2 regions of the Variovorax sp. P1_G12 genome follow, and region 2 is predicted to be linked to the other one. Evidence: riboswitches for the same ligand, from Rfam matches in the RefSeq annotation. Region 2 holds a riboswitch; the other holds the start of a gene.
The links. Region 2 has a riboswitch for glycine ahead of gcvT (glycine cleavage system aminomethyltransferase GcvT). Riboswitches for the same ligand answer to the same signal wherever they lie in the genome.
Positions count from the first base shown of each region.

Region 1: linked by a shared signal. The riboswitch ahead of AC1D2O_RS12635 (D-amino acid dehydrogenase) and the one ahead of gcvT (glycine cleavage system aminomethyltransferase GcvT) in region 2 are both predicted to bind glycine.

Region 1 is NZ_JBFUBW010000009.1:136,849-141,015, forward strand. It holds gene AC1D2O_RS12630 (FAD-dependent oxidoreductase) at 1-1,225, shown strand, start outside; glycine riboswitch at 1,248-1,349, shown strand; glycine riboswitch at 1,350-1,467, shown strand; gene AC1D2O_RS12635 (D-amino acid dehydrogenase) at 1,557-2,873, shown strand; gene AC1D2O_RS12640 (FIST signal transduction protein) at 2,834-4,102, opposite strand; gene AC1D2O_RS12645 (PhaM family polyhydroxyalkanoate granule multifunctional regulatory protein) at 4,145-4,167, opposite strand, start outside.
Region 2 is NZ_JBFUBW010000004.1:239,373-263,204, reverse strand. It holds gene AC1D2O_RS06920 (ABC transporter ATP-binding protein) at 1-257, shown strand, start outside; tRNA gene AC1D2O_RS06915 (tRNA-Gly) at 269-344, shown strand; gene AC1D2O_RS06910 (TetR/AcrR family transcriptional regulator) at 458-1,141, opposite strand; gene AC1D2O_RS06905 (DUF2855 family protein) at 1,185-2,294, shown strand; gene AC1D2O_RS06900 (flavin reductase family protein) at 2,387-3,016, opposite strand; gene AC1D2O_RS06895 (DUF3014 domain-containing protein) at 3,118-3,999, shown strand; gene AC1D2O_RS06890 (RNA polymerase sigma factor) at 4,012-5,304, opposite strand; gene AC1D2O_RS06885 (YciI family protein) at 5,315-6,013, opposite strand; gene AC1D2O_RS06880 (DoxX family protein) at 6,046-6,453, opposite strand; gene AC1D2O_RS06875 (YciI family protein) at 6,465-6,908, opposite strand; gene AC1D2O_RS06870 (YciI family protein) at 6,934-7,356, opposite strand; gene gcvP (aminomethyl-transferring glycine dehydrogenase) at 7,497-10,409, opposite strand; gene gcvH (glycine cleavage system protein GcvH) at 10,435-10,812, opposite strand; gene gcvT (glycine cleavage system aminomethyltransferase GcvT) at 10,868-12,064, opposite strand; glycine riboswitch at 12,080-12,194, opposite strand; glycine riboswitch at 12,213-12,299, opposite strand; gene AC1D2O_RS06850 (hypothetical protein) at 12,343-12,870, opposite strand; gene AC1D2O_RS06845 (TRAP transporter large permease) at 12,952-14,229, opposite strand; gene AC1D2O_RS06840 (TRAP transporter small permease) at 14,226-14,720, opposite strand; gene AC1D2O_RS06835 (TRAP transporter substrate-binding protein) at 14,807-15,778, opposite strand; gene denD (D-erythronate dehydrogenase) at 15,836-16,855, opposite strand; gene AC1D2O_RS06825 (ABC transporter permease/substrate-binding protein) at 16,884-18,431, opposite strand; gene AC1D2O_RS06820 (alpha/beta fold hydrolase) at 18,457-19,317, shown strand; gene AC1D2O_RS06815 (ROK family protein) at 19,352-20,413, shown strand; gene AC1D2O_RS06810 (dienelactone hydrolase family protein) at 20,459-21,136, opposite strand; gene AC1D2O_RS06805 (phospholipase D-like domain-containing protein) at 21,212-22,594, opposite strand; gene AC1D2O_RS06800 (glutathione S-transferase family protein) at 22,591-23,259, opposite strand; gene AC1D2O_RS06795 (5-methyltetrahydropteroyltriglutamate--homocysteine S-methyltransferase) at 23,565-23,832, opposite strand, start outside.

The DNA of each region.
Region 1 (4,167 bases), on a different contig from region 2:
TGTACTTGGCGCCGGCTTGCTCGGCGTGACTTCGGCCTATTACCTTCAGCAGCTCGGTCATGAAGTGACCGTGGTCGACCGGCACGCGACGCCGGCGGCCAAGGCGCGCGGCCTGGCCGCGGTCGGTGCACATTCGCCCGCAGTGCGGCCCGGACTCGCAGCGCCCCGGACCGCTCAACGCTGGACCAAGATGTGCGGCCGCATGCGCCGCCGGCTGGCCGGCCTGATCGACCAGGCCATGGGCACGCCGCCGAAACGCGATTCTCTCGACCATCTCGTGCGCCTGGCCGCCTACAGCCGCAAGAGCGCTCGGGCGCTGCGCGACGAAGCTGGCGTGCCGCAGGGCCCGCGGGCGGCCGGCCTCCTGAACCTCTTCACCGACCCCGAGGCCTTCCGCGTGCGGACGGCCCGGGCAAGCCATTGGACGGGGCTCGGCTGCGAGGAGCGGCTGCTGTCGGCCGACGAAGCGATCGGCATGGAACCGGCGCTGAAGGCGATCCGCGGCAAGCTGGCCGGGGCGACCCATGCGCTCGAGGATCCGGCGCGCGATGCGACGCAATTCGCGGCCAGCCTGGTGTTCCTGTGCCGTGCGGCGGGGGTGCGCTTCATGACCGGGCACACGGTGGTCTCGCTCGTGGAGCGCGACGGCCGCCTCGACCACGTCGAACTGCTCGATGCCGCCGGCCAGCCCGCCACGCTGCGCGCCCAGGCCTACGTGCTGGCGCTGGGGGCCTCGAGCGTGCCGCACGCCGAGGACCTGGGCATCGACATGCCGCTGCGCTTCCTGCGCGAGTACATCGTCACCATGCCGATCCTGGACCCGGCGAAGGCGCCGCGCATCGCGCTGCGCGACCGGCAGGGAAAGCTGCGCATCACGCGCGTCGAAACGGCGGCCGGCGAGCAGTTGCGGATTCAGGCCGTCGTGCAGGCCGGGCTCGACGAGGCGGCCGAGCCCGACTCGGACCGCTTCCAGGCGATCGTGCGCCGCACCGAGATGCTGCTGCCCGGCGTCGCCGACGCCAAGCAGGCGAGCTTCGAGACCGCCATGCATGCGGTCAGCACCAACCGGCTGCCGATGATCGGCAAGACGCGCTTGCCCAACCTGTTCCTGAATACCGCGCCCGGCAGCCGGACCTGGATCCATGCCTGCGGCGCGGGCAAGTCGATCGCGCGCATCGTCAGCGGCCTGCGGCCCGAGCTCGACTTCGCCTTCCGGCGCCCCTAGGCCGGCGCTGCGCCGCTACAATCCGCACTCTGCAGGAGAGCGGGCCCACGGGCCCCACCGAAGGCGCAAACTCCCATAAACGCTCAGGTCGGCTCACAAGATGAGCCTGTACTGCAGTTCACTGTCAAAGCCGTCTGGAGAGCCATCACGCCGCTTGCATGCGCGCGTGGTGCACCGAAGGAGCAAACCCGCTGCGGGCGCAGCGGGTGAATCTCTCAGGTACCGAGGACAGGGGGAGCGGCAACTTGGACTCTCGGTCCGGTTGCTTTCGTTGTCGACAGCATTCCGTCGCCGTTGCGTTCAAGCGCTGCAACCTTCAAGGGTTCTCGATATGCGCGTGATCGTTCTTGGCGCCGGCCTGCTCGGCGTGACTTCGGCCTACTACCTCCAGCAACTCGGCCACGAAGTGACCGTGATCGACCGCCAGGCCACGCCGGCGGCGGAAACCAGCTTCGCCAATGGCGGGCAGATCTCGGTCAGCCATGCCGAGCCCTGGGCCAACCCGGGGGCGCCACTCAAGGTGCTGCAATGGCTCGGCAAGGAAGATGCGCCCTTGCTGTTCCGCATCCGCGCCGACATGCGCCAGTGGCTCTGGGGGTTGCAGTTCCTGCGCGAATGCACGCCGGCGCGCACCCGCCACAACATCGAGCAGATCGTGCGCCTGGGCACCTACAGCCGCGACACCCTGCAGCAGCTGCGGCGCGACACCGGCCTGGACTACGACCAGCGCACCCAGGGCATCCTGCACTTCTACACGACGCAGAAAGAGTTCGATGCGGCGCTGAAGCCGGCCGAGCAGATGCGCGCGCTCGGCTGCGACCGGCGGGTGATTTCGGCCGACGAGGCGGTGAAGCTCGAGCCCGCGCTCTCCCACATCCGTGCGCAGCTCGCCGGCGCCACCTACACCGCGGAGGACGAATCGGGCGACGCCAACCGCTTCGCGCGAGAGCTGGTCAAGCTGGCCGAGGCGGCCGGCGTGCGCTTCCTCATGAGCCACACCGTGACCGCGCTGCGCGAAGCCGGCGGCAGCATCGATCACGTCGAGGCGACCGACAGCGAGGGCCGCTTCCAGCGTATCCGCGGCGACGCCTTCGTGCTGGCGATGGGCTCGCTGAGCCCACTCTACGCGGCGCCGCTCGGAATCCGCCTGCCGATCTACCCGGCCAAGGGCTATTCGGTCACGATGCCGGTCAAGGATGCCTCGAAGGCCCACCAGGTCTCGTTGACGGACGACGAATTCAAGCTGGTGTTCTCGCGCTACACCTCGGCCACCGGCGACCGGCTGCGCATCGCCGGCACGGCCGAGCTCAACGGCTACGACCGCGACCTGAACCGGGTGCGCTGCGAGGCCATCGTGCGGCGCGTGGAGCAGCTGTTCCCGGGCGCCGGCAACGCGGCCGAGGCCCAGTTCTGGACCGGGCTGCGCCCGGCGACACCGAGCAACGTGCCGCTGATCGGGGCGACGAAGCTGCCGAACCTGTTCCTGAACACGGGCCACGGCACGCTGGGCTGGACCCATGCCTGCGGCTCGGGCAAGTCGATCGCGCGCATCGTGAGCGGACTCGCGCCCGAGGTCGACTTCGCCTTCACCGGGCTGCGCACCGGCCTTCAGTCGTCGTCGGTGAAGACCGTCAGCACGCCGGTGTAGCCGTACAGGTGGTTGCGGGCGATCTCGCCTGCGGCGAAGAAGCCGACCAGCGGGACATCGCCCAGCGCATGCCGCACGATCTGCAGCTCGGCGCCGGGGGCGCCGAAATGCGGTCCGCCGCGGCCCGAGCAGCTCACGTAGATCGCGCCCGCGATGCGGCGTGCCGGATGCGGCGCGGCCTCGGCCTCGCCGGCCGCGACCGCGCGTGCGGTCGCCAGCGTCTGCTCCTGCGGCTCGAGCTCCTCGCGGATCTCGGCGCAGACGCGCATCAAGTCGGCGCGCGCCGCCTGCGCGTTGCGGCGGCAGAAGCTCATGCGCATGCCGGCTTCGGCAACATCGGCGATCGCCACGCCGCGACGGGTCGGATCCAGCCCGATGATGTGGCGCACCCGCACGTCGGCGCCCAGGTCACCGGTGCGCCGGACGCCGTCGCTGCCGGCCTCGGCCAGGCCGACCAGGGTCGCGCGCACGGCGTCGATCGCCTGCTCGGGTGCATCGAGCGACACCCGCAGGTCGGCCAGCAATACGTCGAGCGCGGGCTCGCCGTCGAGCTCCAGCAGCAGATTGCCGTCGGCCTTGGTGATCTCGCGCTCGCGCGAGACCGGCTGGCAGCCCTGGGTCACACGCGACACCAGCCGCACACCCTCGCCGAACACCACGCCCGAGAGGCCGCCCGAGAACACGCCGCCGACCGCGCCGTGGCCGCGGATGTTGCCGTTGCCGCCGATCGCGAATTGCAGCGAGCCGACGCGGCCGGATGACAGGCCGCCGAACAGGTAGCCGGTGTCGGTGCGCTCCGCCATCTCGGCGATCAGTTCGCCCAGCTCGGGCGTGCGCGGGTCGGCGTGCACCAGCGCGGTATGGGCCGCGAAGCCGCTCGTTTCCGAGCTGGCGAGCGGCGCCACGCCGGAAAACACGCGGTATTGGTCGCTCGGCAACTCGCACAGCATCACGCTGAGGGCCGGCTCGTCGAAGTACTCGGCGTTGTTGGCCGCCACACCGACCCCCACGGTGCCGGTCCAGTCGGTGATCTCGGGCAGTTCGGCACCCAGGTGATCGAGGATCTCCTGGGCGTCTTCCCCGTAGTGGTCGGTGATGTAGAGCAGGCCCAGGGTCGGCGAGCGCGCATAGTCGGGCAGCGCCATCTGCGCCCGCAACTGGGCCAGCACCAAGCCGGCGGCCATGCGCCATTGCGGGTGGGTGGCATGCCCGGAAGGAAATAGCTTCATGGGCTCGGCTTTCTTTTCTCTCTCGGAGGCGAGGAATCGGCGTCAGCGCGCACGCTTGCGCGCCG
Region 2 (23,832 bases):
TGCTGGGCCAGCAGCTGCTGGCGCACGTACCGCTCGCGGCGCACATCCGCCACAGCCTGGAGCAGGCACCGGCGGGCGAGTTGCCGCAGGAACCCTTCCTCGATCTGCTCGAGGAAAGCCTGGACCGGCCGACCGCCGAGCGCGTGCTGCGGACCGCGATCGAATGGGGGCGCTATGGCGAGGTGTTCGAGTTCGATTTGCGCACCGGCCTCATTCATTTGCCGGCCGGCGAAGAAGTCGAAAAAAATGCACTATAATCAGAGGCTTCGCGGGAGTAGCTCAGTTGGTAGAGCGCAACCTTGCCAAGGTTGAGGTCGAGAGTTCGAGACTCTTCTCCCGCTCCAGATATCGAATCTGGTGCTCAACGCGAAGCACGCAGACAAAAAGGCCACCCTCCGGGTGGCCTTTTGCTTGGGCGATGCATGGGCGATGCATGGGCAAGGCGTCGACGAAGACGTCAACCCTGCTTGGGCTGCGCCAGTGCGATGCGGTGCAGCACGATCGCCTCCATCTCGGCGACCCAGCCGGCGTCGTCCGGTGGATCGGGCCGCAGCAGAAGGCGATAGCGTCGTCCGCCCCAGGCCGCGGTCAGCAAGGCCTGGATGGTCGACGGCGGCGGTGGCCGCGGCAGGTCGGTGCAGGCCGCGAAGGCCTCGCGCCACCGGATCGCCAGTTCGTCATACACACGTTGATGGTGCTTGGGCTCGGCCACGCGGTGCTCCAGCTGCAGCATGCCGCGGTCGAAGGCCGGCAGCCCTTCGAGCCGGGTGTCGCACGTGATCCGGACCAGCTGCTTCACGCGCTCCCGCGCCGGCAGTTCCGTGGCCGGCGGTGCGATGACGTCGGTGTCGAGCCGCCGCAGCAAGGCCTCGATGCAATGGCGCACGTAGCCCGAGAGCAGCGCCTCCTTGTCCGGAAAGTAGTCGTACAGCGTGCCGACCGCAATGCCGGTTTCGAGGGCCACGGCGCGGGTCGTCACGCCGTCCCAGCCCTCGGCATTCCATATCCGAACAAACGCGTCGTAGATGGCCTGCACGGTGAACTTGCCCCGGGCTTGCGTCGGGCGTTTCAGCGGCTTGGAGCGGGGCGCGGCGGCCTCCTCCTGTTTTCCGAACCCGCTGGTGGATGTGCGGCGGTACATTTTTTGGCAAGGGGGTCGACCCCCGAATCACCTGGGACAAGACATGAGCGTCGCTTTCACTTTAACCCGTCTCGAGACCCGCAAGGACGCGCTGGGCACCACGCGCCTTCGCAGCGCGCAGGACCCCGGCGTGCTGGCCGCCGGCGAGGTGCTGCTGCGCATCGACCGCTTTGCGCTGACCACCAACAACATCACCTACGCGGCCTTCGGCGACGCGATGATGAAGTACTGGTCGTTCTTCCCGACCGGCGACCCGGACTGGGGCCACATGCCGGCCTGGGGCTTCGCCGATGTGTTCGCATCCACGGTCGACGGCGTCGAGGTCGGAGAACGCTTCTACGGCTACTTCCCGATCGCCAGCCACTTGCGCATGACACCGGTGCGCGTGACCGAGCGCGGCTTCTACGACGGCGCGCCGCACCGCAGCGAACTGGTCTCGGCCTACAACCAGTACATGCGCTGCAGCCGCGACGCCGGCTATGTCCAGGCGCTCGAGAACTACCAGATGCTGGTGCGTCCGCTCTTCATCACCTCCTTCATGCTGGCGGATTTCCTGGAGGACAACGCCTTCTTCGGCGCCACGCAGGTGGTCGTCTCCAGTGCGTCGAGCAAGACGGCCTACGGCACCGCCTTCTGCCTCGGACAGCGCGAGGGGCTGAGCCTGATCGCCCTGACCTCGGAGCGCAACCGCGGCTTCGTCGAGAACCTGCGTTGCTACGACCAGGTTCTGCCCTACACGAGCGCCACCTTGCTGCCCGCCAGTGTGCCAACGCTCTACGTCGACTTCTCGGGCGATGACGATCTGCGCGCCACCCTCCACCATCATTTCGGCGCGGCGCTGGTCTACGACTGCTACGCCGGCTCGGCGCAGAAGACCGCCTTCCTCGCCGAAACCCCGCTGCCGGGTCCCAAGCCCTTGCTGTATTTCGCGCCGGTGCAGATCCGCAAGCGCAACGCAGACTGGGGTCCGCAGGAGGTGAACCGGCGCTTCAACGACGCCCAGGGCCGCTTCATCGCCGAACTCAGCCGTCCGGACAGTCGCTGGATGACGCTGGCGGAAAGCCGGGGCTTCGAAGCCGCGCAGCAGGTGGTCGCCGATCTGCATGATGGCCGTGTCGATCCGCGCAGCGCGCACGTCGTCCGGCTGGACTGAGCCCCCACGCTCCCTCACTGCGTGTGGTCGCTGCCCCCCGAGGGGGCCGCAAGCCGCCTTGGGGCGGCCCGGCGCCGGCTTGAGCCCCCACGCTACATCTCGTCGATCGGCGTGCTTCGCGCTCCGTTCTGCGCCGCGAGCGCATAGCGCTCGCGCGTCTTCACATAGAAGCTCGCGCCGAAGCGGCCGACCGGGAAGTAGTGCTGCAGGCGCACGCGCCAGGTCTCGGTGTCGATCAGTTCGTCGCGCGCGTGCATCCAGCGCACTTGGCCGATGAAGATCTGCCGGCTTTCGGTTTCGAGCGTCTCCCAGAGCGTGCATTCGAAAGCCACCGGCGCCTCGGCGATTCGCGGTGGCTTGACCGCTTCGCTGGGCAGCGCGGTGAAGCCGACCACCTCGAGCTCGCTCACGTGCGGCGGATGGCGCTCGCCGCAGCGATGCATCTGCTCGGCGATGTCCTCGTCCGCCAGGTGGATCACGAATTCGCCGCTGCGCACGATGTTGGCCGCGGTGTCCTTGAGCACGCCGTCCTGCAGCCGGTTGACGCTGATCATCACGATCGGCGGTTCTTCGCCGAGCATGTTGAACATGCTGAAGGGCGCGGCATTGACGATGCCGTCTTCGCCGAGCGTGGTCACCAGCGCGATCGGCCGTGGCACGATCAGGCTCGCCATGAGCTTGTACCGCTGGTACTCGGTCAGGGTGGAAAAGTCGATGTTCATTCGGATTCCTTGACGCTCACAGAGCGTTACGGCAGGAAGCGCCCGCGTGGTTTCCAATGGACCGCACGCATTGCCCGCATTTGAGAAAAGAGGATTCCACCATGCCCGAACGGGACCCAGCAGAATTCAGGCCAGCACGCGAGTCTTCGGTGTGGACCCTGGTGATTGTCGTTGCCGTGATCCTCGCGGCCGCCTTCGGCTGGTGGCGCTGGTCGCTGCAGAAGGAAGCGCCACCGGCACCGCCCGTCGTCAGCGCGCCGCCGCCCTCGGCCGCACCGGCCGACACGCCCCCTCCGGTGGCGGTCGGCCCGCAGAATCCGGTCGATGCACTGGCCGAGCCCGAGGCCGCGCTGCCCGCGCTGAACGACGCCGATGGCCGCGTCACCGCGGCGCTCAACGAACTGCTCGGGAAGAAGTCGGTCGGCACCTTCCTCGAGGCCGGTGGCTTCGTGCGTCGCTTCGTCGCCACCGTGGACAACCTGCCGCGGGCGCAGGCGCCTGCGCGCATGTGGCCGGCACAACGGGCGCCCAAGTCCTTCGAGGTGCAGGGCGCGGGCGAGCTGAAGACCATCGGCGCGGACAACGCCAGCCGCTACACGCCGTTCGTGCTGTTCGTCGAGTCGGTGGACACGGCCCGGGCGGTGGCGCTCTATGCCAGGCTCTATCCGCTGTTCCAGCAGGCCTACGAAGAGCTGGGCTATCCGGGCAAGTATTTCAACGACCGCCTGGTGGCCGTGATCGACCATCTGCTGCAGGCGCCCGAACCCGCCGGGCCGGTGCAGGTGAAGCTCACCGAAGTGAAAGGCGAGATGGCGCCGCAACATCCCTGGATCAGCTACGAGTTCGCCGACCCCCAGCTGGAAGCGCTCTCGGCCGGCCAGAAGATGCTGGTGCGCATGGGCCCGGTCAACGAGCGTCGGTTGAAGGCCAGGCTGAAGGAGCTGCGCGCCCAGCTCGCGACCGGCGCGGTGGCGAAGAAATAGCGCGAGGGCCGGTCAACCGGCGCTCGCGGGGCCGCCGGAACAGGCCAGCGCGCGCATCAGCAGCAGCTTGCGCTCGCGTGCGTTGCGCGTGAGTTCCGCCGCCCGCTTGAACTCCTCGCGGGCCTCGGCCTTTCGGCCCATCTTGGCGAGCAGGTCGCCGCGCACGCTCGGCAGCAGGTGGTAGCCCTGCAACTGCGGCTCCGAGCGCAGTGCGTCGACGACTTCAAGGCCCACCGCCGGGCCGAAGGCCATCGACAGCGCCACGGCCCGGTTCAGCTCGACGATCGGCGAGGGCGCGAGCTGGGCCAGTGCCTCGTAAAGCGCGGCGATGCGCGTCCAGTCGGTTTGCGCCGCGTGGCGCGCGCGTGCGTGGCAGGCGGCGATGGCGGCCTGCAGGGCATAGGGCCCCAGGGTGCCGCCGAGCTTCTCGGCACGCGCCAGGGCGGCGAGGCCGCGCCGGATCAGCATCTGGTCCCAGCGCGCGCGGTTCTGCTCGAGCAGCAGCACCGGTTCTCCGTCGGCGTCGATGCGCGCGGCCGCGCGCGAGGCCTGGATCTCCATCAGCGCGACCAGGCCATGAACTTCGGGCTCCTCGGCGACGAGCTCGGCCAGGATGCGCCCGAGCCGCAGCGCTTCCTCGCACAGCGCCGGACGCATCCAGTCCTCGCCGGCAGTGGCCGAATAGCCCTCGTTGAACACCAGGTAGATGACCTCGAGCACCGACGCAAGGCGCGCGGCCAGTTCGTGCGCGCGCGGCGCCTCGAAGGGCACTCGCGCGGCGGCCAGCGTTCGCTTGGCGCGCACGATGCGCTGCGCGATCGTCGCTTCCGGCACCAGGAAGGAGCGCGCGATCTCGTCGGTGGTCAGGCCGCCCAGCAGGCGCAGGGTCAGGGCGACCCGCGCCTCGGGCGAAAGCACCGGATGGCAGGCCGTGAATACCAGGCGCAGCAGGTCGTCGCCCACCTCGTCGTCGAGCGCGGCGTCCACCGCCTCGGCGAAGTCGGCGGCGGCGATCGCATGTTGCGCGTCGAGTTCGCGGCCGATTTCCCCTTCCTTGTTCGCATGCAGCGTGCGCTTGCGCAGCAGGTCGATCGCGCGGCGCTTGGCCGCGGCGGTGAGCCAGGCGCCCGGATTGTCCGGGATGCCCTCGCGCGGCCAATGTTCGAGGGCCGCGACCAGCGCGTCCTGCGCCAGCTCCTCGGCCACGCCGACGTCGCGCACCATCCTGGCGAGCGCGCCGATGATCCGGGCCGACTCGATGCGCCAGACCGCGTTGATCGCGCGATGCGTCTCGGCGACGTTCATCCGGGAGCGCCTATCGCGACATCTCGCGCACGGGGCGGATCTCGACCACGGGATGCACCGGCGCGTAGGGGTAGCGACTCGCCCATTCGATCGCTTCATCCATCGACCGGGCACGGATCAGCCAGAAGCCCGCGATCAGCTCCTTCGCTTCGGCGAAGGGACCGTCGACCACGCGCGGCTTGCCGCCGCCGAACTTCAGGCGGGCGCCCTTGGCGGTCGACTTCAGGCCTTCGCCCGCCAGCAGCACGCCGGCTGCGACGCTCTGGTCATTGCGCCGGGCCATCGCGTCGAGCCGTTCGGGGGCGGTGGGCGCGTCGGCCTCCAGCTGCGCGTCGGACAGCAGCATCACCATGAAACGCGGATCCGGATCCTGCTGCGCGGCCGACGAGTGGATCCCCGGCAGGCCGCCGGGGCAGCCCGACTCGCGAATCTCGAGCACGGGAGCGGCCTCGGGGCCCGGCACCCAGCGGGCGAGCTGTTCGGTGGCCGCCTGCAGCGAGTCGGCCTCGAAGAAGCCGAAGCCCGCCACCAGGTCTTCGGTGTGCTCGAACGGCCCCGGCACCCGCTGCGGGCCGTCCGCCGAGAAGTGCAGGCGGACGCCGTGCGAGCTGGCCTGCAGCGCGGCATGGGGGAGCGCGGGGGCCACCGGCAGCGTCTCGTCGGCGTCGAGGCCGGTCTCGGTGCGCCGGTCGGCCTTGCGGAGGATCACGAATCTCATCCCGCAAGGATAGCGTTGTGCGCTCAGCGCCGCAGCGGGAGCATGGCGCGCAGCCGCTCGTCGCGCAGGAAGAGGCCGCCCCAGGCCATGAGTCCGATGTAGAGCCCGAACAGCAGATGGCTGAAGACCGGGCTGCCCACGCGCAGGTGGGTCGCCATGGCGCCGCCGAGCAGGCCCGTCAGCAGGATGGCGCCGAGCACCGAGCTGCGCGGGATGGCGTAGAGCACGCCGATCGCGAGCGTCAGCACGCCGAGGCCGAAGGCGATGTCCGTCGGATAGCCGAGTTCGGCCAGTGACTGCTTGACCACGTCCATCTCGACCACCTTGATGGCGCCGTCGAACAGCAGGAACGCGACGACCAGGCCGCTGAGGATGCGGCCGGTCCAGAGGGCGGCGCCCGAGGCGGGCGCGGTCGGAAGGATGGCTTGCATGCGAGTGCTCCTCAGGCCTTGCCGGCCGCTTGCCGGGCCACGGCGCGCTCGCGCAGGTTCTCTTCCTGCTTGCGGATCTCGGGCGTGAACTCGGCGCCGAAATCTTCCGCCTCGTAGACCTGGCGCAGCTCCAGCGCGACGTTGCCGTGGCCGTCGATCGGCGGCCAGCGCTTGACCCATTCGAGCGCTTCCTCCCTCGACTTCACCTGGATCAAGGTGAAGCCTGCGACCAGTTCCTTGGTCTCGGCGAACGGGCCGTCGATCACGGTCGGCCTGCCGCCCTTGAACTGGATGCGGGCGCCCGTGGCGCTGGGCTTCAGGCCCATGCCGTCGAGCATCACGCCTGCGGCGATCATCTGCTCGTTGTACTTCATCATGTCGGCGACCAGCTGCTGGGTCGGCATCGCGCCGGCCTCGGTCTCGGGGTCGGCCTTGCGAATGATCATGAATTTCATGGTCGTGTCTCCTTCGGGCGTCCGTTCAGGCGCGCTTGGCGGCGACTTCGGCGAGCACCCGCTGTTCCTGCGCGCGCAGCTCCGGCGTGAGCTCGGCGCCGAAGTCGTCCAGCTCGAACACCTGGCGCAGCTCGAGCTCGGTGCCATCGTCGAAGGGCGCGCGGCGCAGCCATTCGAGCGCTTCCTCCTTCGAGCGCACCTGCCACAGCCAGAAGCCGGCGATCAGCTCCTTGGTCTCGCTGAAGGGGCCGTCGACCACGGTCCGGTCCTTGCCGGAGAAGCGCATGCGGGCGCCCTTGGCGCTGGGATGGAGGCCTTCCATCGCGAGCAGCACGCCGGCCTTGACCAGCGCCTCGTTGTAGTTGCCCATGTCGGTCAGCAGCTGTTCGCTCGGCATCACGCCGGCTTCCGAGTCCTTGCTGGCCTTGACGATCACCATGTATCGCATGTCGTTGCTCCTTCGGATTCGAGGCCGGCGCCGGTCGGGATCGACCGGGCAGTTCCGGGGCTCTGATTGGACGTCGAAGCAGCGAACGCGAAATCGACAGCCGGAGGGGCTTTCAATTGTAAAAAAATGTTTCTAAATCCTCAGGCCTTGGCGTACGCGTCCAGCGGCACGCAGCTGCAGAACAGGTTGCGGTCGCCGTAGACGTTGTCGACCCGGCCGATCGGCGGCCAGTACTTGGCCTGTCGGAGGCTGTCCAGCGGGAAGGCGCCGAGCTCCCGCGAGTAGGGCCGCGTCCATTCGCTGCCGAGCAGGCTGGCGGCGGTGTGGGGGGCGTTGCGCAGCGGGTTGTCGTCCTTGGGCCAGATGCCTTCCTCGACGCGGCGGATCTCGCCCCGGATCGCGATCATGGCGTCGATGAAGCGGTCGAGCTCGGCCAGCGGCTCGCTCTCGGTCGGCTCCACCATCAGCGTGCCGGGCACCGGAAAGCTCAGCGTCGGCGCATGGAAGCCGTAGTCGATGAGTCGCTTGGCGACGTCCTCTGCGCTCACGCCGCTGGCCTCCTTGAGCGGGCGCAGGTCGAGGATGCACTCGTGCGCCACGTGGCCGTTCGGGCTCGCGTACAGCGTCGGGTAGTGGTCCTTGAGCCGCGCGCTGATGTAGTTGGCGCTGAGGATCGCGGTCTCGGTCGCCGCCTGCAGGCCCTTGGCGCCCATCATGCGGCAGTACATCCAGCTGATCGGCAGCACCGCCGCATTGCCCAGCGGCGCGGCGGAGACCGCGCCGACGGCGCCGTTCGACGCCAGCCCGCCGGTGACATGGCCCGGCAGGTAGGGCACCAGGTCTTCCACCACGCACACCGGCCCGACGCCGGGGCCGCCGCCGCCGTGCGGGATGCAGAAGGTCTTGTGCAGGTTCAGGTGGCTGACGTCGCCGCCGAACTCGCCCGGGGCGGCCACGCCGACCAGCGCGTTCATGTTGGCGCCGTCGACGTAGACCCGGCCGCCGTGCGCGTGCACGATCTCGCAGAGTTCCTTGACGCGGGTCTCGAACACGCCGTGGGTGCTGGGGTAGGTGATCATCACCGCGGCCAGCTTGTCGCCGTGCTTCTCGCAGGCGCGCTTCAGATCGTCGATGTCGACATTGCCGTCGGCGTCGCAGGCCGTCACCACCACCTGCATGCCCACCATCTGGGCGCTGGCCGGATTGGTGCCATGCGCGGACGAGGGAATCAGGCAGACGTCGCGATGCGCTTCGCCCTTGGCCTCATGGAAGGCCTTGATCGCGAGCAGGCCCGCGTATTCGCCCTGCGAGCCGGCGTTGGGCTGCAGGCTGATGCCCGCGTAGCCGGTCGCTTCGCAGAGCCAGGCGCGCAGCTGGGCGTCGAGCTGCGCATAGCCCAGCATCTGCTCGGGCGGCGCGAACGGGTGGATGTCGGCGAACTCGGGCCAGGTGATCGGGATCATCTCGCTGGTCGCGTTGAGCTTCATGGTGCAGCTGCCCAGCGGGATCATGCTGCGGTCGAGCGCGAGGTCCTTGTCGCTCAGGCTGCGGATGTAGCGCAGCATCGCGGTTTCGCTCTTGTGGGTGTTGAACACCGGGTGCGTCAGGAAGGCGCTCGTGCGGCGCAGGTCCTCGGGCAGGCGCGGCGCCGCCGCGGCGGCGATGGCGTCGAAGTCGGGCGCCGGCGTGCCGGCCGGCGCGAACAGACCCCACAGCGTCACGACGTCGGCCCGCGTGGTGGTCTCGTCGAGCGAGACGCCCAGGTGGTGCTGCAGACGGTGGCGCAGGTTGATGCCGGCGGCTTGTGCGCGTTCGTTGATCGCCTGCGTGTCGTCGCCGGTGCGGATCGTGAGCGAGTCGAAGGCGGTGCCGTTGACCAGCTCGCGGCCCAGTTGTTCGAGGCCCTGCGCCAGCACCGCGGTCAGCAGGGCGACGCGCTGCGCGATGCGGCGCAGGCCTTCAGGGCCATGGTAGACGGCGTACATGCTCGCCACCACGGCGGGCAGCACCTGCGCGGTGCAGATGTTCGAGGTCGCCTTCTCGCGCCGGATGTGCTGCTCGCGCGTCTGCAGCGCCAGCCGGTAGGCCGGCTGGCCGTGCGCGTCGACGCTGACGCCCACCAGCCGCCCGGGCAGCGAGCGCTTGAATTCATCGCGGCAGGCCAGGTAGGCCGCATGCGGGCCGCCGTTGCACATCGGCATGCCGAAGCGCTGGGTGGTGCCGCAGACGATGTCCGCATCCCATTCGCCCGGCGGCGCCAGCAGCGTCAATGCCAGCAGGTCGGCCGCGACGCAGAAGGCGGCCTCGCACTGGTGCGCGTGGCCGGCCAGCGGGCGCAGGTCGTGCACCTGGCCGGTGGTGGCGGGGTATTGCGCGAGCGCGCCGAAGAAGCCGCCGCTGGCCATCAGGTGCGGCAGCGTCTCGGAGGCGGTGCTGACCTTGACCTCGATGCCCAGCGGCGCGGCGCGCGTGCGGATCACCTCGATGGTCTGCGGATGGCAGTCGCCCGACACCAGGAACACGTTGCTCTTGCTCTTCACGCTGCGGCGGGCCAATGTCATCGCCTCGGCCGCCGCAGTGGCCTCGTCGAGCATCGAGGCGTTGGCGATCGCCATGCCCGTGAGGTCGCAGACCATGGTCTGGAAATTGACCAGCGCCTCCATGCGGCCCTGCGAGATCTCGGCCTGGTAGGGCGTGTAGGCGGTGTACCAGGCCGGGTTCTCGAGCACGTTGCGCAGGATCACGCCGGGCGTGTGGGTGCCGTAGTAGCCCTGGCCGATGAAGTTCCTGGCCACCTTGTTCTTGGCGGCGATCGCCTTCAGCTCGGCCAGCGCATCGGCTTCGGTGATCGGCGGCGCCAGCCGCATCGGCCGGCGCCGGCGGATGGCCGGCGGCACGATGCCGTCGATAAGCTCGGCGCGCGTGGCCGAGCCGACGGCGGCGAGCATGCGGACTTCGTCCTCGGCTTCGATGCCGATGTGGCGCGCGATGAATTCTTCGGCGTTCTGGAGTTCGCTGAGCGAGGGGGCAGTGGGCAGCACGGGCGTCGGCATGGAAGGGTCCGGTCGGGCGTAGGGGTCAGTTGTCGGCGGAGAATTTCGCGTAGGCGGTTTCGTCGAGCAGCGGCTCGAGCTGCGCGGGGTCGCTCACGCGCACCTTGAAGAACCAGCCGGCGTCCATCGGTGCACTGTTGGCGAGCGAGGGATCGGCGCGCAGCGCCTCGTTGACCTCGGTGATCTCGCCAGACACCGGCATGAACACGTCGGCCGCGGCCTTGACCGACTCGACCACGCCGGCGACATCGCCCTGGGCGAAGCTCTTGCCGACTTCGGGCAGGTCGACGAAGACCACGTCGCCGAGGGCGTCCTGCGCATGCACCGTGATGCCGACCGTGACCAGCGCCGCGTCGGCTTCCTGCCGCACCCACTCGTGGTCCTTGGTGTACTTGAGGCTCATGAAAATCTCCTTGAAAAGTGTCTGGCTTGAAGAAATCGAGAAATCGAGGAAGGCCTCAGCCCCGGTGGTAGCGCGCGGGAACGAAGGGCAGGGTGCTCACTTCCATCGGCACCGGCTTGCCGCGCACGATGGCCTGGATCCGTGTTCCGGGCTCGGCATAGGCCAGCGCGACGTAGCCCATTGCGACCGGCCGGTCGACGGTCGGGCCCAGCAGTCCGCTGGTGACCTGGCCGATGGCCAGGCCGCCCTCGAAGGATTCGAGCATCGTGCCGTCGCGCACCGGAATGCGTTCCAGCGCCACCAGGCCGACCCGCTTGCGCTTGAGCGTCTCGTGGTCCAGGTGGCCGGCCGCGCCGTTGGCGGCGGTGAGCTGCGCCAGCACCCTGGCCGCGCCGGGGAAGCCGCCTTCGCGTGCGCCGCCCGTGCGCCGCACCTTCTGGATCGCCCAGCCGAGGGAGGCCTCGACCGGCGTGGTGCCGGCGTCGATGTCGCTGCCATAGAGGCACAGGCCGGCTTCCAGCCGCAGCGAGTTGCGCGCGCCCAGGCCGATCGGCTTCACCTCGGGCTGGGCCAGCAGCAGGCGGGCCAGTGGCTCGGCGTCGCGGGCGGCGACCGAGATCTCGAAACCGTCCTCGCCGGTGTAGCCGCTGCGCGTCACGAAGGCCGCGATGCCGCCGATCTGCACCGTGCCGCCGGTCATGAAGACGAAGCGCTCGATGCCGGGCGACAGGCGCGCCAACGCGGCCGCGGCCTGCGGCCCCTGGAGCGCGAGCAGCGCGTGGTCGGGCATCGGCAGCACCTGGCAGCGCTGGCCGATCCGGGCCGTGATGTGCGCGATATCGGCCTGCTTGCAGGCGCCGTTGACGATCACGAACAGCGAATCCTGGCCTTCGTTGAAGAACATCAGGTCGTCGAGGATGCCGCCTTCGTCGTTCAGCAGCAGCCCGTAGCGCTGTTTGCCGGGCGCCAGGCCGATCACGTCGACCGGCATCAGGCTCTCGAAGGCGGCGGCGGCATCGGGGCCGGCCAGGCGCAGCTGTCCCATGTGGGAGATGTCGAACAGGCCGGCGGCCTCGCGCGTGTGCTTGTGCTCGGCCATCAGGCCGGCGGGGTATTGCACCGGCATCGCGTAGCCGGCAAAGGGCACCATGCGGGCGCCGAGCTCCAGGTGGAGGCCGTGGAGCGGGGTCTTCTGCAGATCGTCGGATGCGGCGGCCAAGGGCGTATCTCCAAAGGGGCAGTCTAGTTCCATGGCGAGAAGCCATGGGCCACCCCTGCTGTCCGCTTTACCTGAGAGATTCGCCCCACGATCGGGGTTTGCTCCTTCGGTGGACGGACCGGCGCGACTGCGCGACGAACCGCCTCTCTCCAGCAAGGAAACGCCCGGGAACGGGCGCTTCGTCAGTCCTTTTGCCTGAGCGTTCGGGCCCGTGTTTCGAGGGACCTGCGCCTTCGGCGGTCCCATGGTGGCGGGACGCTCTCCTGACCGGGCGAGTGTAAGGGAATCGGCGGCCGCCCGGCCGGCGTTTTTCAGTGCACGGCCGTCGAAGGCAGCAGCCGGTCGATGCGCTCGCGGATCGACTCGGCGCGTTCGGTGCCCGCTGCCTGTTCGATTTCGTCGAGCATCTCGCTCGCCACGGCCAGCATCGCGGCGCGGTCGCGCGCCTCCCGCAGCAGCTCGCGAAAGCGCTCGGCCAGCAGGGGATCGCGGCGCACGAACATGCGTTCGCACAGATCGAAAAGGAACATGCGCGTGGTGGCGAGCGAGCGCTTGCCGTCGAAGGCATCGGCCGCGGCCGGCGCGGGGTCGGCCGGCTGTTGCTGCACCGGCATCGGCACGCGGTCCTGCGCCAGGGGTCCGCGATCCAGGAGGTAGCCTTCGCGCACCAGATGCAGCGCGACACGCCCGGCTTCGTCCCGGCCGCCGAACAGCTGGCCGAAGTCGGTCACCGACCGCTGGCCATCGGCCATCAGCAGCAGGGCGCGTTCGCGCTGGCCCAGGCTGCGGCAGCCGGGGCGGAGTTCATGGCGCGCCTTGTCGGTCTTGATGAGGAACATGGGGTGCTGCGGCGTTCGGTGGTCGAGCGCCGCAGCATGGGCCTCTTGCGTGACGGCGTCGTGAAACCGCCGGCATCGGCGCTATTTCGAGTAGACCAGGTCGCGCAGCCCGAGCGAGATGCCGGGCACGTAGGTGACCACCATCAGGCAGGCCAGGATCACCAGCACGAACGGGACCAGGTAGGGCACGATGCGGTCGAGCGAAATGCGCGCCACGGTGCAGGCCGCGAACAGGTTGACGCCGAAGGGCGGCGTGATCATGCCGAGCGCCAGGTTCACCACCATCACCAGGCCGAAGTGCACCGGATCGATGCCGAAGTGCATCGCCACCGGCGCCAGGATCGGCGCCAGCACGATGATCGCCGCGCTGGTCTCGATGAACATGCCGATCACGAACAGGGCGCCATTGACGCCGAGCAGGAACATCGCCGGCGACTGCAGCACCTCCTGCAGCCAGCGGCCGATGGCGTCGGGCACGCCGGCGCGCGTGATCAGGAAGGCGAACAGCCCGGCGTTGGCGATGATGAACATGATCACCGACGACGACACCACCGACTTGCGCAGCACCGCATAGAGTCCGGCCGGCCTGATCTCGCGGTAGATCAGCGTGCCGACGATCAGCGCGTAGAGCACCGCCACCGCCGACGCCTCGGTGGGCGTGAAGATGCCGCCGTAGATGCCGCCGAGGATGATCACCGGCATCAGCAGCGCCCAGCCGGCGCGCCAGGTCGCGGTGCCGACGCCGAGCCGGCCGTCGCCGTCGTTCTTGCCCAGTCCCTTGAACTTGCAATAGACGTAGACGAAGGCCATCAGGGCCAGGCTGATCAGGATGCCCGGGCCGAAGCCGGCGATGAACAGCTCGCCGATCGAGACCTCGGCGCTGACGCCGTACAGGATCATCGGGATCGAGGGCGGGATGATCACGCCGAGCTCGGCGCTGGTGGCCTGCAGCGCGGCGGCGTAGCCCACCGGGTAGCCGTGCTTGATCAGCGCCGGGATCAGGATGGCGCCGATCGCGAAGGTGGTCGCCACCGAGGAGCCCGACACCGCGGCGAAGATCATGCAGGTCAGCACGCAGGTCATCGGCAGGCCGCCCTGCACGCCGCCCACCAGGCTCTTGGCGAAGTCGACCAGGCGGCGCGAGATGCCGCCGGTCTCCATCAGGTTGCCGGCCAGGATGAAGAAGGGAATGGCGGCGAGCGGAAACTTGTTGATCGCGTTGAACATCTCCTTGACGGAGATCAGCATGTTCGCGCTGGAGGCCTGGATGCCGAGCACCGAGGCCAGGCCGATGGAAACGGCGACGGAGATGGTGAGTGCGAAGCACACCACCATGGTCGTGATCATCACGGGGGTCATTGAGCGGTTTCCAGTTCGTTGCGCTTCGGGTCGATCAGGTTGGCGATGATGCCGATCACGCAGAACAGCCCGCCCACCGGCAGCGCCAGGTAGGCCCAGAACATAGAGACCGATTCGAGGCCGGCCATCGACTGCACGCTGCCGCGCTGCGCGTAATCCCAGCCCCACCAGATGATGACCGCGATCAGGGTCAGCGCGGCCAGGCACACCACCCAGTCGAGCACGCGGCGGACTTTCGGTGGACTCCAGCGGTAGAGCACGTCGACGCTGACCATCGCGCCCTCGCGGAAGGCGGTCGGGATGCCCAGGAAAACCATCCAGATCAGGCTGATGCGGATCAGGATCTCGGACCATTCGGCCGGTTGTTCGAGCACGAAGCGGGTGACGATCTGGAACACGCCGAGGGCGGAGGCGACCACCAGCATGAAGCAGGCGATCGCCATCGCCAGGCCGGTGGTCCAGCGGTCGAGTGCGAGGAAGGCGGATTTCATGAGCGCATCAGGGTTCGGACAAAAAAACGCCCGCCAGCGCAGGCTGTGCGGGCGCGTGCGGCCGCGAGAAGTTTCGCGGCGGCGGGTTACTTGACGTCGCGGATCTTGTCCAGGTTGGCCTTGCCGAACTGCTTCTCGAAGTCGGCGTTGACCGGCGCCAGCGCGGCCACGAACTTGGCCTTGTCGACGTTGTCGATGACGGTCATGCCCTTGGCGCGCAGGTCGGCCACGCCCTTGGCATCGTCTTCGTCGACGCGGGCCCGGTTGGCCTTGATGCCTTCCTTGGCGGCATCGAGGAAGGCCTGCTTGTCGGCGGCGCTGAGCTTGTCGAAGGTGCCCTTGCTCATCAGGAAGATGCAGGGCGAGTAGACGTGGCCGGTCAGCGTGAGGTGCTTCTGCACCTGGTCGAACTTGGCCGAGATGATCACGGGCAGCGGGTTCTCCTGGCCGTCGACCGTGCCCTGCTGGAGCGCGGTGAACACCTCGGGGAAGGCCATCGGCGTGGTGATGATGCCGAAGCCCTTGTAGGCCGCGATGTGCACCGGGTTCTCCATGGTGCGCATCTTCAGGCCCTTGAGGTCCTCGGGCGCCTTCACGTCGCGCTTGCTGTTGGTCATGTGGCGGAAGCCGTTCTCGCCCCAGCCCAATGCCTTGAAGCCCTTGGCGTCGAACTTGACCAGCATGTCCTGGCCGATCGGGCCGTCGAGCACCGCGCGGGCGTGCGCCTTGTCGCGGAACAGGAAGGGCACGTCGAGGATCTTGGTCTCGGGCACGAAGTTCGGCACCGGGCCGGTCGACGAGAAGGCGAGTTCCTGGGTGCCGAGCTGCACCGCTTCGATGGATTCACGCTCGCCACCCAGCGAGCCGTTGTAGAAGGTCTCGACCTTGTAGCGGCCATTGGTGCGCTTCGCGACTTCCTTCGCGAAGGTGTCGATGGCGACGCCCTGGTGCGAGTTCTGCGAGGTCGAGATGCTGATCTTCATCGTCGTCTGCGCAAGGGCCGCGCTCGCGATGCCAAAGCCGAGGACCAGGCCTGCGGCCAGTTGGCTCAATTTCATGGGGGAGTCTCCTGAGTGGAAAAGAGTGCGGACCCAGGGCCGCAAGGCAACCTGCGACTATGCCGCAATAGCGAGCTTCACTGCGTCGGGATTTTCACGGACGTAGTCGCGGATCACCGTCTCGAAGCTGGCGTCGGCCTGCAGGCCGAGCGCGGCGGCGCGCGCGGTTTCGAAGTGCCCGGGCCAGGACTTCACGATGCGCCGGATCGACGGGTCGGGCGTGCGGTCGAGCAGGGCGGTGGCGGCCGGGCCGGCCACGCGCGCCAGCGCCGCCGCCATCTCGCCCACCGTGGTGGCGAGCGAGGGCAGGTTGAGCGCAGTGCGCGGGCCCCATTCGGCATCGCTGGCCTCGGCGGCGCGCAGCAGGCCCTCGATGGTGCGCGCCGGCGAGGCGATCGCCACCGGCGTGTCGTCGGCGACCGGGCAGGCGGCGGGCAGGCCCGCCAGGGGCTCGCGGATCATGCCGCTGAAGAAGCCGGAGGCGGCGCCGTTGGGGCGGCCCGGCCGCACGCTCACCGTCATGAGTCGGACGCTGCGGCCGCGGATGAAGCCCTTGCGCGTGTAGTCCGCCACCAACTGCTCGGCGACGAATTTCTGGATGCCGTAGCTGGTCTGCGGCGTCGGCAGCGTCTGGTCGGTGATCACCGTCGGCAGCGGTTGTTCAGGCGAATCGCCGAAGACCGCGAGCGAGCTCGAGAACACCAGTGTCGGCACGGTGCCGACCCGGCGGCAGGCGTCGAGCAGGGCATTCGTGGCGGCGAAATTGCTGCGCATCCCGAGGTCGAAATCGGCCTCGCATTCGCCGCTGACCGCGGCGGCCAGGTGGAAGACCAGCGCGGTGCCCGGCGGCAGCACGCGCTCGGGTGCGCTGGCGAGCAGTTCATTGAGGTCGCCGACCACCGCGGCGACGCGCGGATCGGCCGCGAGGTCGGGCGGCGGCGCTGCGCGGTCGACCAGGGTGATCGCCGTGATCGATGCGGGGAGGGCTCCGGCGAGTGAGCGTTGCGCGCCGGCGAGCAGGGTGCGGGCCAGCCGGGCGCCGACGAATCCGGCGCCGCCGGTGATGACGATGTGCATGTGCGAGAGCCTTCTTGGGAAGGCGAGTCTAAGCCGAGGCCGGAGCGCCCCCGCGGCGACGGCGCATGAAGGCTTCGATGGCTTCGAACAGCGCCTCGCTCAGCAGCGCCAGCACCGCGGCCGGCACCGCGCCCGCGACCAGCAATTGGCGGTCATTGAGCGCGAGCCCGGTCACGATGCGTTCGCCGAAGCCGCCGGCGCCGATGAAGGCGGCGATGGTGGCGGTGCCGATCGCGATGGTGGTCGCGGTGCGCACCCCGGCCAGCAGCGTGGGCAGCGCCAGCGGCAGCAGCACCACGCGCAGGTTCTGCCCGCCGGTCAGGCCCAGTGCCGTGCCGGCCTCGCGCAGGCCGGCGGGCACTTCGGCGAGCCCGGTCACGGTATTGCGCATGATCGGCAGCAGCGAATAGAGCGTCAGCGCGATCAGCGCCGGCAGCGTGCCGATCACGCCGAGCAGCGAGATCAGGATCGCCAGCAGCGCCAGCGAGGGGATGGTCTGCAGCAGGCCGGTCAAGCCCAGCACGAGGGCGCGCAACCGCAGGTGCGCGAACACCGCGATCCCCAGCGGCACGGCGATCAGGATCGCGACGCCGACCGAGATGGCGACCAGCAGCAGGTGCTGGCGAGCAAGCCGACCCAGGTCGGGGCCGAACAGCTTGGCCATGAAGCCGCGGGCCGCGACGTCGGTCGCGGCGGCGGCCTTTGCTCCGGGCTGCCCCGCCGCCAGGAAATCGCGCGCGATGACGTCGAAGGCCACGCCCTGCAGTTCGGCGCGCGCGTTCATCGCGATCATCGAGCGCTCGTCGATGCGGCCCCCGAGCCTTTGCAAGGCGGCCCAGGCTTCGGGAAGCCGCGTCGGCAGGTCGAGCCGGTACAGCAGCACCGCGTCGTAGCGCGGGAAATAGCGCCGGTCGTCCTCGAGCACACGCAGGCCCAGGTGGTCGATCTTGGCGTCGGTGGTGTAGATGTCCATGACGTCGATCTGCTTCGCCGCGATCGCCTCGTAGGCCAGTCCGTGGTCCAGCCCGGTCGGCGTCTGGCCGAAGCCGTAGCGCGCCGCCAGGCCCTGCCAGCCGTCGGCGCGGCCGATGAACTCGTTCGAGAGGCCGAGCCGCAGCGCCGGATGGCCGGCCAGGTCGCTCAGGGTGCGCACGCCGAGCCGCTCGGCGTCGGCGGCGCGCATGGCGAGCGCATAGCCGTCGTTGAAGCCGAGCGGCACCGCCACGCCGAGGCCGAGCGGCCGCAAGGCGGCGTTCATGGCTTCGAGCGTCATCGATGGCGAGCCCTTGAGGATCTCCAGCGCGATGGTGCCGGTGTACTCGGCGTAGAGGTCGATCCCGCCGGAGCGCAGGGCCTCGTAGACGATGGCCGTGTTGCCGAGCCCCTGCCGCACCACCGGTGTGACCGGAGTCCGGGGCGCCGCGGTCTGGGCCAGCACCTCGGCCAGGATGTAGGACTCGGTGAAGCGCTTGGAGCCGATGCGCAGCGGCTGCTCCTGGGCGGTCGAAGCCAGGGCGGCGCAAAAGAGGGCCAGGAAGGCCAGGGCGGCGAGCCACCTGCGACGAGGCAATTGCATCGGGCCAGTGTATCGGCGCGCGAAGATGCCCTTCTCCTACAGCCGATGGTGCGTCGTGCTGATGCTGCCCGGCACCCAGGCCAGCCATAGTGGGCGGATGCTGATCAACTATGTCCGCCACGGTCAAGGAAAGCCTCTGCTGCTGGTGCATGGACTGGGCAGCAGCTGGCACACGTGGCAAACCATCCTCCAACCTCTGGCCGCCGAACGCGCCGTGGTGGCGATCGATCTCCCGGGTTTCGGCAAGAGCCCGCCGCTGGCGGGCGAAGTCTCGATGCAGACGCTGGCCGCTGCGGTGGCGCAATTCCTGCGCGAGCACGATCTGCTGGGCACCGATGCCGTCGGCAGTTCGATGGGCGCGCGGCTGGTGCTCGAGCTGGCGCGTCGCGGCGAGGCGCTGGGCACGGTGGTCCTGCTCGACCCGGGCGGCTTCTGGGCCGGATGGGAGCGCCTGGCGTTCCAGGGCGCGATCCGCATGTCGATGCGCCTCGCGCGGACGCTGAAGTTCGCGATGCCGTCGATGGCCGCCCATGGGTGGTCGCGATCGCTGTTTCTGGCGCGGTTCTCGCCGCGCGCTCACCAGCTGTCGCCGGCTCTGGTGCTGGAGGAAATGCGCAGCTACGCCTCGGCCCGGTCCTTCGATCCGATGCTGAAGGATTGCATGCGCGGGGCGCCGCTGGAGGGCGCGCCCCGCGGGCGGATGCGCAGGCCGATGGTGATCGGCTGGGGCCGCCTCGATCGCGTCTGCCCTCCCAGGCAGGCAACACGCGCGCAACAGCTGTTCCCCGATGCGCGGCTGCACTGGTTCGAGCGCTGCGGCCACTACCCCCATTGGGATGCGCCGGAAGAGACGGCGCGGCTGATCCTCGAGACCACGGCCGACTGAGCGATATCGCCTCCGGCAAGAAGTGAAAAAAGCAATGGCCAAGGATCCGCAGGCGATGCCGCTTGCCGAAGCGCACGGCGCCCGCGAATTGCTCTGCGTGACGGTCGAGAGCTACAGCCTCCAGCTGCGCGACAAGGACGGCTTCATCGGCGACCAGGCCAGCCAGACCGCCTTCCGGCAACTGCTGGAGCGCTGGCGCCAGCGCCGTCGGCGCAAGGGCAGGGACCCGCTGGGCGGCGTCCATTCGAAGGACCTCGGCAAGCGGGAACTCGACCAGGCGATCGGCCGGAGCAAGGCGTCCGAGGCTTCGGACATGCTTCACGGCGCGATCGAGGCGTTCGCGCAGGAGCTGGCCTGGGTGATCGAACGCTTCCTGCGCCAGCCGTCGTGGGCCGGCGTGGAGCGGATCGTGATCGGCGGCGGATTCCCGGGCAGCGACGTGGGCGAGCGCGCCGTGCTGCAGGCGGCAGCCATGCTGCAGGACCTCAAGGCGTCGGTGGAACTGGCCCGGATCTGCCACGAGCCGGACGACGGCGGCCTGCTCGGCTGGGTGCACCTCGTGCCGCCGCCGGTGCTGAAGGGCCACGACGCCATCCTCGCGCTCGACATCGGCGGCACCAACGTGCGCTGCGGCATCGTCAAGCTGCGCAAGAAGCGCGCGCCCGACCTGTCGAAGGCCAAGGTGATGCGGCGCGAGAAATGGCGCCACGCCGACGAGCGACCGAGCCGCACGCTGCTGATCGACCGCCTGGCCGAAATGCTCGAGGCGCAGATCCGCTACGGCAGGAAGAAGGGCATCCGCCTGGCGCCCTTCATCGGCATCGCCTGCCCGGGGCTGATCCGCAAGGACGGCTCGATCTCGCGCGGCGCGCAGAACCTGCCGGGCGACTGGGACAGCGACAACTTCCACCTGCCGAGCGAGCTGTGCAAGAAGATCCCGGCCATCGCCGGGGCGCCGACCGTGGCGCTGCTGCACAACGATGCGGTGGTGCAGGGCCTCAGCGAATTGCCGTTCATGCGGGACGTGAAGCGCTGGGCGGTGCTGACGATCGGCACCGGGCTGGGCAATGCCAGCTACACGAACAAGCCGAAGTAGGCACGTCGATCGGGCCGCCGCATCGGCGGCCGCGACCGACCGCCGTCAGCCGAGTTCCCGGCCGAAGAAGCGCAGCGTGCGGTCCCAGGCGAGCTGGGCCCAGACGGCGTCGTATTGCGTGATGGGGATCCGGCCCGGGCCTTGTGCGGTTTCGTTGGCGAAGCCGTGATGGGCCTGGTAGCGATGCCCTTCATAGCGCACGCCCGCCGCGCTCAGCTTCTCTTCGAGGGCATCGACGCCGGCGATGGCGAACGCCGCGTCCTGCGTGGCCCAATGCGCCATCAGCGGCACGGTGATCTTCGAGGCATCGACATACTCCAGCGGCGGGTAGCCATACCAGATCACACCGGCATCGGCCTCGGACGCCATCGACGAGGCCAGCAGGGTCAACGCGCCGCCCATGCAGTAGCCGGTGACGCCCACCTTGCCGCCGCGCGCCTTCAGATACTGCAGCGCGCCGCGCACGTCCTGCGAGGCCGCGTCGGCGAAGTTCAGCCCGCTCATCAGATGGTGGGCTTCCTCGGCCTCGACGGTCTTCTTTCCGCGATAGAGATCGGGCACCAGCGCGGTGAAGCCGGCTTGCGCGAATCGCTGGGCCACACCGAGGATCTGGTCGTTCAATCCCCACCACTCCTGGATCACGACCACCGACCCGAAGGCCTTTTCGGCCTCGGCCAGATAACCTTGCACTGCGCCGCCATCCGGGCGCTTGAATTCGATCATGGTTCCCATGAGTCTCTCCTGATGTTGGGGTCAAGACAGGGAGTATCGGACATGGGGCATGTTCGCGTGCATCGCTCAAAGCTGGAAGGCGATCGTGAGCAGCAGCCCCTCGGCAACGTCGCGCAGCAGCCCCGGCGTGCGTGCCCGGTAGGTCTCGCCGGCCGAGGCGGTGGTCTCGATCCATTGCGCCAGCCAGTCGATCTCGGCGCGGCCGTAGAACACCACCGCCGCCTCGTGGTTGAGCAGCAGGCTGCGCAGGTCGAGATTGATCGAGCCGCACAGCGCCAGGTCGTCGTCCATCACCACCGCCTTGGCATGGGCCATGAAGGGCAGCATCCTGAAGAGCACGCCGGCGCGCGCCAGGTCGCGCATGGTGCGGGCGCGCACGAAGTCGGCCAGGCGATGGTTCGAGTGCGCCGGAATCGCGATCGTCACCTGCACGCCGCGCCGGGCCGCCAGCCGCAGCGCATCGCGCAGGCCGTCGCCGGGCACGAAGTAGGGCGTGACCGCGAGCAGGCGATGCTCGGCGCGGAAGCAGGCGTCGATCAGCAGTGCCTGCGCCGTGTCCTCGGTCTGGTCGGGTCCGCTGGGCAGGAACTGCGCCGGGCTGCCGTCGCTGCGTGGTCCCGTGTCGGCGGCGATGATGCGCGATGTGCGGCCGCGCACCGAGGTCCAGTCGTGGTCGAACTGGCGTGCCGCCGCGGTCGCCACGTCGCCCCGGAGGTCGAAGGACAGGTCGCGCCAGGGCACCGGATGGGCATCGTTGCCGACGAAGTACTCGCCCGCGAGGTTCCTGCCGCCGGACCAGAGCCAGCCGTCGTCCGCGATCGTGAGCTTGCGGTGATTGCGCAGGTTGCGCGGGCCGCTGCGGCGCAGGCTGAAGATCGGGCGGAACACCGCCACCTCGGCGCCCGCATCGCGCAACGAATCGAAATGCGAGCGCGGCAGCGACAGCGCGCCGAAGCCGTCGAGCAGCACCCGCACCTTGATGCCCCCGCGCGCTCGGCGCGAGAGCCGGTTGATCACCTCGTGCCCGAGCGCGTCGTCGCCGATGATGAAGGTCGAGACGTCGATGGAATGCCGCGCGCCCTCGATCACCTCGAACAGCGCATCGCGCGCGGCGGCGCCGTCGGAATGAAGCCGCACGTCGCAGCGGCTGGGCGCGGCGAGGCCGAAACTCTCGACCAGGTCGGCCGCCCAGTGCCCCGCCGGCGCCGAACGCGGCGGCCGCGGCGTGCCCACGGGCCGCAGCTTGCGCTGGCCGAACACCAGGTACATCGGGAGGATCACGTAGGGAAGCAGCGCGAGACCCATGACCCACGCGATGGCGGTGGCGGGCGCGCGCTGCTCGCGCCGGGCGCGGGTGGTGAGCACATAGACCAGCAGCGCGAAGGTCACCACCAGCAGGTGCTGCGATGGCGAGGGCAGCCAGTCGAGCAGGTCGTCGATGCGGTTCACGGGCGGAGGAGCGCCTGCAGGTAGGGCGGCACCGGACGCCCCTGCGAAGCCAGGAACTGCATCATGGGTCCGACCACTTCGCGCACCGGGCCGCGCGCGCCCACGCGCTCGCGCCAGGCGAGCAGCCGGGGCGTGGCCCCGGTCATGGGCGCGCCCTTGCGCTCGGCGAACACCTGCGCCATGTAGAAGGCGATGTCGGCGAAGGAGTAGCTGCCGGCCAGGTAGTCACGCCCGGCCAGCAAGACTTCGAGCTCGGCGTAGAACGCCGTGCAGCCGGCGCAGGCCGCGAGCGCTGCCGGACTCTGCATCTCCTGCTGAAGCCTGAAAAGCCTGATCACATGCGGAAAGAAGACCTCGTCCGACATCAGCTCGAGCTGGCGCGCCCGCGCCCGCGCCGCGACCTCGCGAGGCCACAGCGCCGGCTCCGGCACGCGGTCCTCCAGGTATTCGAAGATCTGCGTCGAGTCGAACAGCTCGACCTCGCCGTCGATCAGCACCGGCACCTGCCGCTTCGGATTGACCCGAAGCACCTCGGGGTGCTTGGGCAGGTAGTGGTCGTCGCGGTCGAAAGGCACCATGACGCAATCGAGGGCGACGCCCTTCTCGAGCGCCGCGATCTGCGCCTTGGCGCCGAACATGCTGAGGGGGCCGGTGAAGAGCTTCATGGACACAGAGCCTACTTCACCCCGACCCCAAATCAAACCGGCCAGCGAAGCGAGGCCCGTTGGTGAAACACCGCGGAACCGGCTCCGCCGGGCCGCTGGTGTTGCCCCCGGCAGGGGGTGGGAGGGCTACAGGGTGAAGAGCTTCATGGACACAGAACCTACTTCACCCCGACCCCAATTCAAACCGGCCAGCGAAGCGAGGCCCGTTGGTGAAACACCGCGGAACCGGCTCCGCCGGGCCGCTGGTGTTGCCCCCGGCAGGGGGTGGGAGGGCTACACGCAGTGAGCCCGACCTGGGGGCGAGCCTATTTCCCCCAGACTTCCTGGGCCGTCTCGACCACCAATCGCAGCTTGGCGCGCTGCGCCTCGACCGCGATGTTGTTGCCATGCACCGTGCTGGAAAAGCCGCACTGCGGCGACAGCGCGAGCTGGTCGAGCGAGACGTACTTGGCGGCCGCTTCGATGCGGGCCTTGAGCTCGTCCTTGTCCTCCATTTCGCCGAACTTGGTCGTCACCAGGCCCAGCACCACGGTCTTGCCCTTGGGCAGGAAGCGCAGCGGCCGGAAGTCGCCC